3 regions of the Bradyrhizobium sp. F1.13.3 genome follow, and region 3 is predicted to be linked to each of the others. Evidence: predicted binding sites of a transcription regulator. Region 3 holds the regulator's gene; each other region holds the start of a gene.
The links. The regulator PhoB, encoded in region 3, activates phosphate uptake and scavenging genes when phosphate is short. The targets are predictions, from matches to a motif close to TGTCATNNANCTGTCAT.

Region 1 (3,272 bases), on a different contig from region 3:
TGCCGCAGGCAAAATAGTCCAGGAAGAACAGCGGCTCGGCGCCCTGCACCACGAGGTCGTTGACACTCATGGCGACGAGGTCGATGCCGATCCCGCCATGCAGGCCGGTCTCGATCGCGATCTTGACCTTGGTGCCGACGCCATCGGTCGCGGCCACTAGGATGGGGTCCTTGAAGCCGGCGGCCTTGAGGTCAAACAGGCCGCCAAAACCGCCGATTTCGGCGTCGGCGCCAGCACGCGCGGTGGCGCGCACCATCGGTTTGATCAGGTCGACCAGGCGGTTGCCCGCGTCGATATCGACGCCTGAATCGGCGTAAGTGAGGCCGTTTTTGCGGTCGGTCATGCCCGATTTCCAGTGGGTTTGCGGCTGGTTACGTCGAATTCCGGGGACACGCAATGGCTCGCATGGCGCGCCTCCGTATACTATGTAGAGATATCAACCGGTTCAGCCTCCAAAGGGCCGAATTCGAGGTCAGGCCGGGTGCCGGGAAGCGCCGTGTGAGTATACCGAACATCATTACTTTGGGCCGCATCATGCTGGTCCCGATCATCGTCTGGGCCATCGTGTCGAGCCAAATGGAGGTGGCGTTCGCCGTCTTCCTGATCGCCGGTATCAGCGACGCGGTCGACGGCTTCCTTGCCAAGCGCTTCAACATGACCAGCGAGCTCGGCGCCCTGCTCGACCCGCTCGCCGACAAGGCGCTGCTGGTCTCGATCTACATGGCCTTGGGCATCTGGGGCGCGATTCCGCGCTGGATCGTCATCTTGGTGGTCTCGCGCGATATCATGATCGTCGCTGCCGTGATCATATCTTGGCTGTTCGACCGCCCTGTGGAGATGAAGCCCTCGAAGGTATCCAAGCTCAACACTGTGGCCCAGGTGGCATTCGCGGCGCTGGTGCTGGCCGCCCTCGCCTTCGGCTTCAAAGCCGGTCCTTATGATATCATCCTGATGGGCCTCGTCACGGTCTTCACGCTTTCCTCCGTGTCGCTCTATCTCGTCGAGTGGTTGCGGCACATGAGCACGATCGAGGCCAAATGAGTTGGGAAGCGGCCCCGCAAAAGGCCAACTCCCGCTCGATGAAGTCGCATCTCTTGAAACGAAGCCGGCCCGCCGGCACGGAGCAAAGCAAGCGTGCCAGGCCGCGTTCATCCCCGACAATTGGCGTTTTCGCTTCCGCACGCGGAGAGCCTGAGCCGGGACAATTTCCTCGAAGGCCCCGTCAATGCCGCCGGTCTTGCCCTCATCGACGCCTGGCCGGAATGGCCGAACCGGATCATGTGGCTGGCCGGCCCGGAAGGAAGCGGCAAGAGCCATCTCGCCGCGATCTGGGCCGAGGCCTCAGGCGCCCGCTCGACCACGGCGAATGGGCTGACCGCCGAAGCCGTCCCGGCTGCGCTCGCCACCGGCGCGCTGGTGGTCGAGGATACCAAGGCCGGGGAATTCGACGAGCGCGCCCTGTTCCATCTGATGAATCTGGCCCGCGAGGACGGCGCCTACGTCCTCTTCACCGGACGCGAGGTGCCCGCATCTCTCCAGATCGAGCTCCCCGACCTGCGCTCGCGGCTCCGCGCCGTCCCCGTTATCTCGCTGCTGCCGCCTGACGACCAGCTCTTCCGCGGCCTGATCGTCAAATTCTGCGCCGACCGCCAGCTCGCGGTGGACGAGAGCGTGGTCAGCTACCTCGCCACGCGCCTGGAGCGGTCCTCGGCCGCCGCCCGACGGGCCGTGGACCTGCTGGACAGCGAGGCCCTGCGCCTCGGCCGCCCCGTCACCCGGGCCTTGGCCGCCGAGCTGCTCCGGGATGTCTGACAAGGCGGCTTGACGCGGCCGGACGGCGGAACATCAATGTCATCGAAACGTCATCGCTCTAACACATGCTCCCGCGGGTTTTGCGCGTAAGTCGCAAATTGGGGCGAACTGGATGGACCGACTTCTGATGGATTCTGCGCAAGCTGTTGAAGTTAAAGAAAAAGCCCCGGAAGCCGAGGGCCCGCCTGCGATCGCATCGAACCCCGAGCGGTTCATCAATCGCGAGCTCTCCTGGCTGCACTTCAACCGCCGCGTCCTGGAGGAATCGGTCAATCCCAGCCACCCCATGCTGGAGCGGGTGCGATTCCTGTCGATTTCGGCGAATAACCTCGACGAGTTCTTCATGGTCCGCGTTGCCGGCATCAAGGCCCAGGTCCGCGAGGGCATTGCCGAGCGCAGCCCCGACGGCCTGACGCCATCCGAGCAGCTCGCGCTCATCAACCGAACCGTCTCGCAGCTTGCCTCGGACCAACAGGCAATCTGGCGCGACCTGCGCGGCACGCTCGCCGACGAGGGCATCGTGCTGGTCGAGGGCAAGGAGGTCACCAAGGCGGAACGAACCTGGGTTGAGGACTACTTCCTCAGTAACGTGTTCCCGCTGCTGACCCCGCTCGCGATCGACCCCGCCCACCCCTTCCCGTTCATTCCGAGCCTCGGCTTCACCATCGCGCTCCAGCTCACGCGCGCCGCCGACGGCAAGCAGATGAACGCGCTGATCCGCATGCCCGGCAAGATCGACCGCTTCATCCGTCTGCCGGCTGACGGCAAGGTCGTCCGGCTGATCTCGCTGGAGCAGGCCACTGCGCTGTTCATCAACCGCCTATTCCCCGGCTACAATCTGCACGGCCAGGGCGCCTTCCGTGTGATCCGCGACTCCGAACTCGAAATCGAGGAAGAGGCCGAGGATCTCGTCCGCCTGTTCGAGACCGCGCTGAAGCGCCGCCGCCGCGGCTCGGTGATCCGGCTCGAGATCGACGCCAAGATGCCGGAGCAGCTGCGCAACTTCGTGCAGCACGCGCTGTCGACCGCCGACGACGAGGTATTCCTGGTCGACGGCGTGCTCGCCATGAACGAGCTCTCGCAGCTCACCCGCCTCGACCGGCCCGATCTGGAATTCACCCCTTATGTACCGCGCCATCCCGAGCGCGTGCGCGAGCAAGGCGGCGACATCTTCGCCGCGATCCGGCAGAAGGATCTCGTCGTCCATCACCCCTACGAATCCTTCGACGTCGTGGTGCAGTTTCTCCAGCAGGCGACGCGCGACCCCGACGTCGTCGCCATCAAGCAGACGCTCTACCGCACCTCCAGCAACTCGCCGATCGTGCGCGCGCTCGTGGAAGCCGCCGAAGCCGGCAAATCGGTCACCGCGCTGATTGAGCTGAAGGCGCGCTTCGACGAAGAGGCCAACATCCGCTGGGCACGCGACCTCGAACGCGCCGGCGTGCAGGTCGTCTACGGCT
Region 2 (3,272 bases), on a different contig from region 3:
CGGCGCCGATCAACCAGGTGCGGCCGCTGATGGGCGCCGACCTCATCATCGTGGTGTTCGCGGTGGTGGTGATCGGCGGCATGGGCTCGATCATGGGCTCCATCATCACCGGCTTCGCGCTCGGTGTGATCGAGGGCCTGACCAAATATTTCTACCCCGAGGCCTCTAACACCGTCGTGTTCGTGCTCATGGTGCTGGTGCTCTTGGTGAAGCCAACGGGATTGACGGGAAGGGCGGCCTGATATGACAGCCTTGACGGACGACACGCTGCCGGTAACCCCGCGCTCGATCCGCGACGAGATGATCGTGTTCGTGGTGATGGCGCTGCTGCTGGCTTCGGTGCCATTCACCGGAGTCTACCCGTTCTTCGTGATGCAGGCGCTCTGCTTCGCGCTGCTCGCCTGCGCCTTCAACCTGCTGATCGGCTATGGCGGCTTGCTGTCCTTCGGCCATGCGATGTTCCTGGGGACGGCCGGCTATTGCAGCGCGCATGCGCTGAAGGTCTGGGCGCTGCCGCCGGAGCTCGGCATCCTCGTCGGCGTCGCCGGTGCGTTCGTGCTCTCGCTCATCACGGGCTATATCTCGATCCGCCGCCAGGGCATCTATTTCTCGATGATCACGCTGGCGCTGTCGCAGCTATTGTACTTCATCTACCTCCAGGCGCCGTTCACCCATGGCGAAGACGGCATCCAGGGCATCCCGCAGGGACGCATGTTTGGCCTGTTCGATCTGACCAAGCCGACCGTGCTCTACTACGTGGTTCTGGTCGGCTTCCTCGCCGGCTTCCTGCTGATCTTCCGCATCATCAACTCGCCGTTCGGCGAAGTCCTGAAGGCGATCCGCGAAAACGAGCCGCGCGCGATCTCGCTCGGTTACCGGACCGATCAGTACAAGTTCCTGGCTTTCGTCCTGTCGGGCACGCTGGCCGGCTTTGCCGGTGCGCTGAAAGTCTTCGTGGCGCAGAATGCCTCGCTCACCGACGTGCACTGGTCGATGTCGGGCGAAGTCGTGCTGATGACGCTTGTCGGCGGACTCGGAACCGTGTTCGGTCCCGTGGTCGGCGCCTTCGTGATCATCGCCATGCAGCAATATCTGGCGGGGTTCGGCCAATGGGTGACCGTGATTCAGGGCTCGATCTTCGTGATCTGCGTGCTCACCTTCCGCCGCGGCGTCATCGGCGAAATCGCGCATTACTTCCGGCGGTCGCTGTAAGTCATTGATATATTGGAAGATGTGTTGACGTGCGAAAGCGGTGGATGATCCGGCTCCACGGGCGTGAGGTGGCACGCGCGTGGATCGAAAATGGTCTATGACAGTTTCATGACGGCCCGCTTGGGCCAGGCCATCATCCAACCGGTAGTCTCTCCCCCATGATGCGATTGTTTCGCGCTTTCCTGCCCAAGGAAGAACGGTTCTTCGACCTGTTCGACCGCCACGCCCAGACCGTGATCCAGGGCTCGATCGCGCTCCAGAGCATGCTCAACGGGGGCGAGGAGACGCCGGTCTATTGCCAGCGCGTCAACCAGTTCGAGAACGATGCCGACAACATCACCCGTGAGGTGCTGACGGCGGTGCGCCGCACCTTCATCACCCCGTTCGACCGTGGTGACATCAAGAACCTGATCACCTCGATGGACGACGCCATCGACCAGATGCAGCAGACCGCCAAGGCCGTGATGCTGTTCGAAGTCCGCAGCTTCGAGCCGCCGATGCGGGAGATCGGCGGGCTCCTGATCGAATGCGCCAATCTGGTCGGCCGTGCGCTGCCGCTGATGCAGAAGATCGGTCAGAACGTGGCGATGCTGACCGCGATCACGGAAGAGCTGGGCAAGCTGGAAGGCCGCGTCGACGACCTCCATGATATCGGGCTGAAGGAACTGTTCCTCAAGCATCGCGACGGCAACGCGATGGATTTCATCGTCGGCGCAGAGATCTACGACCACCTCGAGAAAGTCGCCGACCGCTTCGACGACGTCGCCAACGAGATCAACAGCATCGTCATCGAGCAAGTATAGGGCAGGGCCACGCCGTGGATGTTGCGTTGGGTCTTCCCGTCCTGGTCGGATTGATCGCCGTCGCGCTGCTGTTCGACTTCCTGAACGGCCTGCACGACGCCGCCAATTCGATCGCGACCATCGTCTCGACCCGCGTGTTGCGGCCGCAATACGCGGTGTTCTGGGCCGCGTTCTTCAATTTCGTCGCCTTCTTGGTGTTCGGGCTCCACGTCGCCCAGACCATCGGCACCGGCATCATCGATCCCGCGATCGTAGATGCTCAGGTGATCTTCGCCGCGCTCGTCGGCGCCATCGTCTGGAACCTCGTGACATGGGCACTCGGCATCCCATCGTCCTCGTCTCATGCATTGATCGGTGGCTTGTTTGGTGCAGGCGTAGCCAAGGCCGGGCTTTCGGCGGCGGTCTGGAGCGGATTGTCCAAGACGGTGATCGCCATCGTGTTGTCTCCGCTGGTCGGCTTCCTGCTCGCGATGGTGCTGGTTGCGATCGTCTCCTGGGCCTCGGTGCGCTCCACGCCCTTTGCCGTGGATCGCGCCTTCCGCATCCTGCAATTCGCCTCCGCTTCGCTCTATTCGCTCGGCCATGGCGGCAACGACGCGCAGAAGACCATGGGCATCATCGCCGTGCTGCTCTATTCGCAGGGCCAGCTCGGCGGCGAATTCTTCGTCCCCTTCTGGGTGGTGCTCTCCTGCCAGGCCGCGATGGCGATGGGAACGCTGATGGGCGGCTGGCGCATCGTTCGGACCATGGGCCTGCGCATCACAAAGCTGACCCCGATGCAGGGATTTTGCGCCGAGACCGGCGGTGCCGCGACCCTGTTCATGGCGACCTTCCTCGGTGTTCCCGTCTCGACCACCCACACCATTACCGGCGCCATCGTCGGTGTCGGCGCTGCTCGCCGCCTCTCGGCGGTGCGCTGGAACGTCGCCAGCTCGATCGTCTATGCCTGGGTGATCACGATGCCGGCCTCGGCCATCGTCGCCGCGCTGAGCTGGTGGGCGGTCAAGATCTTCGTCAGGTAACCAGCTTCAGTCCGACAATCCCGGCGACGATCAGTCCGATGCTGGCGAGGCGAAACGCGGTGGCCGGCTCGCCGAACAGGATGATGCCGAGCGTCGCGGTACCGACTGCGCCGATTCCGGTCCAGACTGCATAAGCGGTTCCAATCGGGAGCGATTTGAGGGCGAGCCCGAGCAGGATGATGCTGCCGGCCATGGCGCCGAGCGTGAGGACCGACGGAACGAGCTTGCTGAACCC
Region 3 (3,272 bases):
ATCCGTAGTCTTGCGGTGCCGATTTTGCGGGATTTCACCACGGAACATGTGGAAGCGAGTCGGCGGACTCTTGCGCGGGAGTCACGCCATATTGTAGCGTTTGGATTGTCAGATACGACATCTCGTGCAGTGGTTCTGATCTCTAAGTCCTTATGTACCGGCGTAAACGTTCGGGCGTTCTAGTCACGCCCGGCGAGCCTTAAGGGATTCTGGCGGCACGGGTTTTTGAAGGCTTAGGCATTCGCTGCGAGGCCCCAGGATGGCTGGCGCGCAGCGAGGGAAAGGGTGCAATGACGGTTTTGACCTGGTCCGATGATCGCGTCGAGCAGCTGAAAAAGCTCTGGGAGGCCGGACTTTCGGCCAGCCAGATCGCGGCGGAGCTCGGCAATGTGACCCGCAATGCCGTGATCGGCAAAGTGCACAGGCTCGGCCTTTCGGGCCGCGCCAAGAGCCCGTCATCGGCAGCGCCCCGGCCGCGCAAGGCGCGCCCCGCGCAGCACATGATGCGGGTGAGCCGCCCGATCTCGCGCGGCAACACCGCGCTGGCGCAGGCCTTCGAGGTCGAGGCTGAGCCGGATCCGGTCACCTACGACAACGTGGTGCCGATGAGCCAGAGGCTGTCGCTGCTGGAATTGAACGAGGCGACCTGCCACTGGCCGGTCGGCGATCCCTCGAGCCCGGACTTCTTCTTCTGCGGTGGCCGGGCGCTGTCCGGCCTGCCCTATTGCGCCCAGCACTCGCGCGTTGCCTACCAGCCGGCGTCCGATCGGCGCCGCGCACCGGTGAAGCCGGGTCCGCGGTAAGTCAGTTTCGATTTCAGGATCGAGCCGTGACGCGATGACGGCTCAAAAATAATGAATGTCGTCCCGGCGAAGGCCGGGACCCATACTCCGAGCACGTAGTTGTTGTGCGAAAGGGTAACTCCGAGTCTTCGCCAAACCGCGCCCTGTGGTTATGGATCCCGGCCTTCGCCGGGACGACATCGGAGATTGTGGCGGCAGCGCTAGATCACCTGCCAACATCACACCGCAAAATCTCCTACACCTGCTCCGCCTTGGCAAACCGATCATCCAGCGCGTAGCCGGCGCCGCGGACGGTGCGGATCGGGTCCTGCTCGCGGCCGAGGTTGAGCAGCTTGCGCAGGCGGCCGATATGTACGTCGACGGTCCGCTCGTCGATATAGATGTCGCGGCCCCAGACGCTGTCGAGCAATTGCTCGCGCGAGAACACCCGGCCCGGATGCTCCAGGAAGAACTCCAGCAGGCGATATTCGGTCGGACCGAGATCGATCGGCCGACCCGAGCGCGCCACGCGGCGCTTGTCGCGGTCGAGCTCAATGTCGCCAAAAGCAAGTACGGTGGCGAGCCGCTCGGGGCTCGCGCGCCGCAGCAGGCCTTTCACGCGCGCCAGCAGCTCCGGCACCGAGAACGGCTTGACGATGTAATCGTCGGCGCCGGTCGCAAGACCCCGCACCCGCTCGCTCTCCTCGCCGCGCGCGGTGAGCATGATGATCGGGAGCTGCTTGGTCTCGGGACGGGTGCGAAGCCGCCGGCACAATTCGATGCCTGACAGGCCCGGCAGCATCCAGTCGAGCACGATCAGATCGGGGATGTGCTCCTTGAGGCGGGTGTCGGCGTCGTCGCCGCGCATCACCGTCTCGACGTCATAGCCATCGCCTTCGAGGTTGTAGCGGAGAAGCTCGGTCAGAGCTTCCTCGTCCTCAACCACCATAATGCGTGCGCCCATCGGGTCGTCGCTCCTTAAGTCTTCAGGTGTTCGGTACCGTGTTGGCGAAGGTCGTCATGTCGCCCTTCGGCCGCTTGTCGGTGATCGCCTGGCCCTCGATCATGTAGAACACGGTCTCGGCGATGTTGGTGGCGTGGTCGCCGATCCGCTCGATGTTCTTGGCGCAGAACATCAGGTGAATACAGAACGAGATATTGCGCGGATCCTCCATCATGTAGGTGAGGAGCTCGCGGAACAGCGAGGTGCAGATGGCGTCGACCTCCTCGTCGCCCTTCCACACCGCCATCGCCGCCGGGAGATCATGCGCGGCATAGGCGTCCAGCACCGACTTGACCTGCTGCTGCACGAGGTCGGTCATGTGCTCGAGGCCGCGGAACAGCTTGAGCGGATGGAAGTCCGTCTCCAGCGCGGCGACGCGCTTGCCCATGTTCTTGGCGAGGTCGCCGATGCGCTCGAGATCGGTCGCGACGCGCATGGCGCCGACGATCTCGCGCAAATCGACCGCCATCGGCTGACGGCGGGCGATGGTGAGCACCGCACGCTCCTCGATGCGCTTCTGCAGCGCGTCCAGCTCGGTGTCGATGGCGACGACACGCTGGCCGAGCGGGACGTCGCGGCGGATCAGCGCGTCGACGGACTCGACGATCATGCGCTCGGCGATGCCACCCATCTCGGCGACCAGGCGGGTGAGTTCCTGGAGGTCGGTATCGAAGGCCTTTGCGGTATGTTCAGAACCCATGTCGCGTCTCCTAGCCGAACCGGCCGGTGATGTAATCCTGCGTGCGCCGGTCGGTCGGCGACGTGAAGATCTTGCTGGTGTCGTCGAACTCGATCAGCTCGCCGAGATACATGAAGGCGGTCTTGTCGGAGACGCGCGCCGCCTGCTGCATGTTGTGAGTGACGATCGCGATCGTGTAATCCTCGGATAGCTCCTGGATCAGCTCCTCGACCTTGGCGGTCGAGATCGGGTCGAGCGCCGAGCAGGGTTCGTCGAACAAGATCACCTCGGGCCTCACCGCGACGGTGCGGGCGATGCAGAGGCGCTGCTGCTGGCCGCCGGAGAGCGACAGGCCGGAGGCGTTGAGCTTGTCCTTGACCTCGTTCCACAGCGCGCCGCCGCGCAGCGCCTTTTCGACGCGGCCGTCCATCTCGGACTTCGAGATCTTCTCATAGAGACGGATGCCGAACGCGATGTTCTCGTAGATCGTCATCGGGAACGGCGTCGGCTTCTGGAACACCATACCGACGCGGGCGCGCAGCAAATTGAGGTCCAGCTTGCCGTCCAGGATGTTGGTCTGATCGAGCATGAGCTGACCGGTGGCGCGCTGGCCGGGATAGAGGTCGTACATCCGGTTGAAGATGCGCAGCAGGGTCGACTTGCCGCAGCCCGACGGACCGATGAACGCCGTGACGCGGTTGGCGCCGAGCGTCAGGTTGATGTTCTTCAGCGCGTGGTGCTCGCCGTAATAGAAATTCAGGTTGCGTACGGTCACCTTGGGCGGCGCCTCCGGCAGCACCGGCGCGTG

Region 1: ABIB66_RS13500 (RNA degradosome polyphosphate kinase) is a predicted target of PhoB. The motif match lies at 1,850-1,866, and genes of this name have one in related genera.
Region 2: ABIB66_RS13130 (DUF47 domain-containing protein) is a predicted target of PhoB. The motif match lies at 1,310-1,326, and genes of this name have one in related genera.

What each region holds. Positions count from the first base shown of each region.
Region 1 is NZ_JBEPRI010000004.1:248,473-251,744, reverse strand. Features, by position in the region: gene purM (phosphoribosylformylglycinamidine cyclo-ligase) at 1-343, opposite strand, end outside; gene ABIB66_RS13510 (CDP-alcohol phosphatidyltransferase family protein) at 499-1,041, shown strand; gene ABIB66_RS13505 (P-loop NTPase family protein) at 1,135-1,812, shown strand; gene ABIB66_RS13500 (RNA degradosome polyphosphate kinase) at 1,940-3,272, shown strand, end outside.
Region 2 is NZ_JBEPRI010000004.1:168,526-171,797, forward strand. Features, by position in the region: gene ABIB66_RS13120 (branched-chain amino acid ABC transporter permease) at 1-242, shown strand, start outside; gene ABIB66_RS13125 (branched-chain amino acid ABC transporter permease) at 244-1,212, shown strand; gene ABIB66_RS13130 (DUF47 domain-containing protein) at 1,371-2,015, shown strand; gene ABIB66_RS13135 (inorganic phosphate transporter) at 2,030-3,037, shown strand; gene sugE (quaternary ammonium compound efflux SMR transporter SugE) at 3,030-3,272, opposite strand, start outside.
Region 3 is NZ_JBEPRI010000002.1:314,968-318,239, forward strand. Features, by position in the region: gene ABIB66_RS06370 (GcrA family cell cycle regulator) at 291-803, shown strand; gene phoB (phosphate regulon transcriptional regulator PhoB) at 1,039-1,746, opposite strand; gene phoU (phosphate signaling complex protein PhoU) at 1,769-2,485, opposite strand; gene pstB (phosphate ABC transporter ATP-binding protein PstB) at 2,496-3,272, opposite strand, start outside.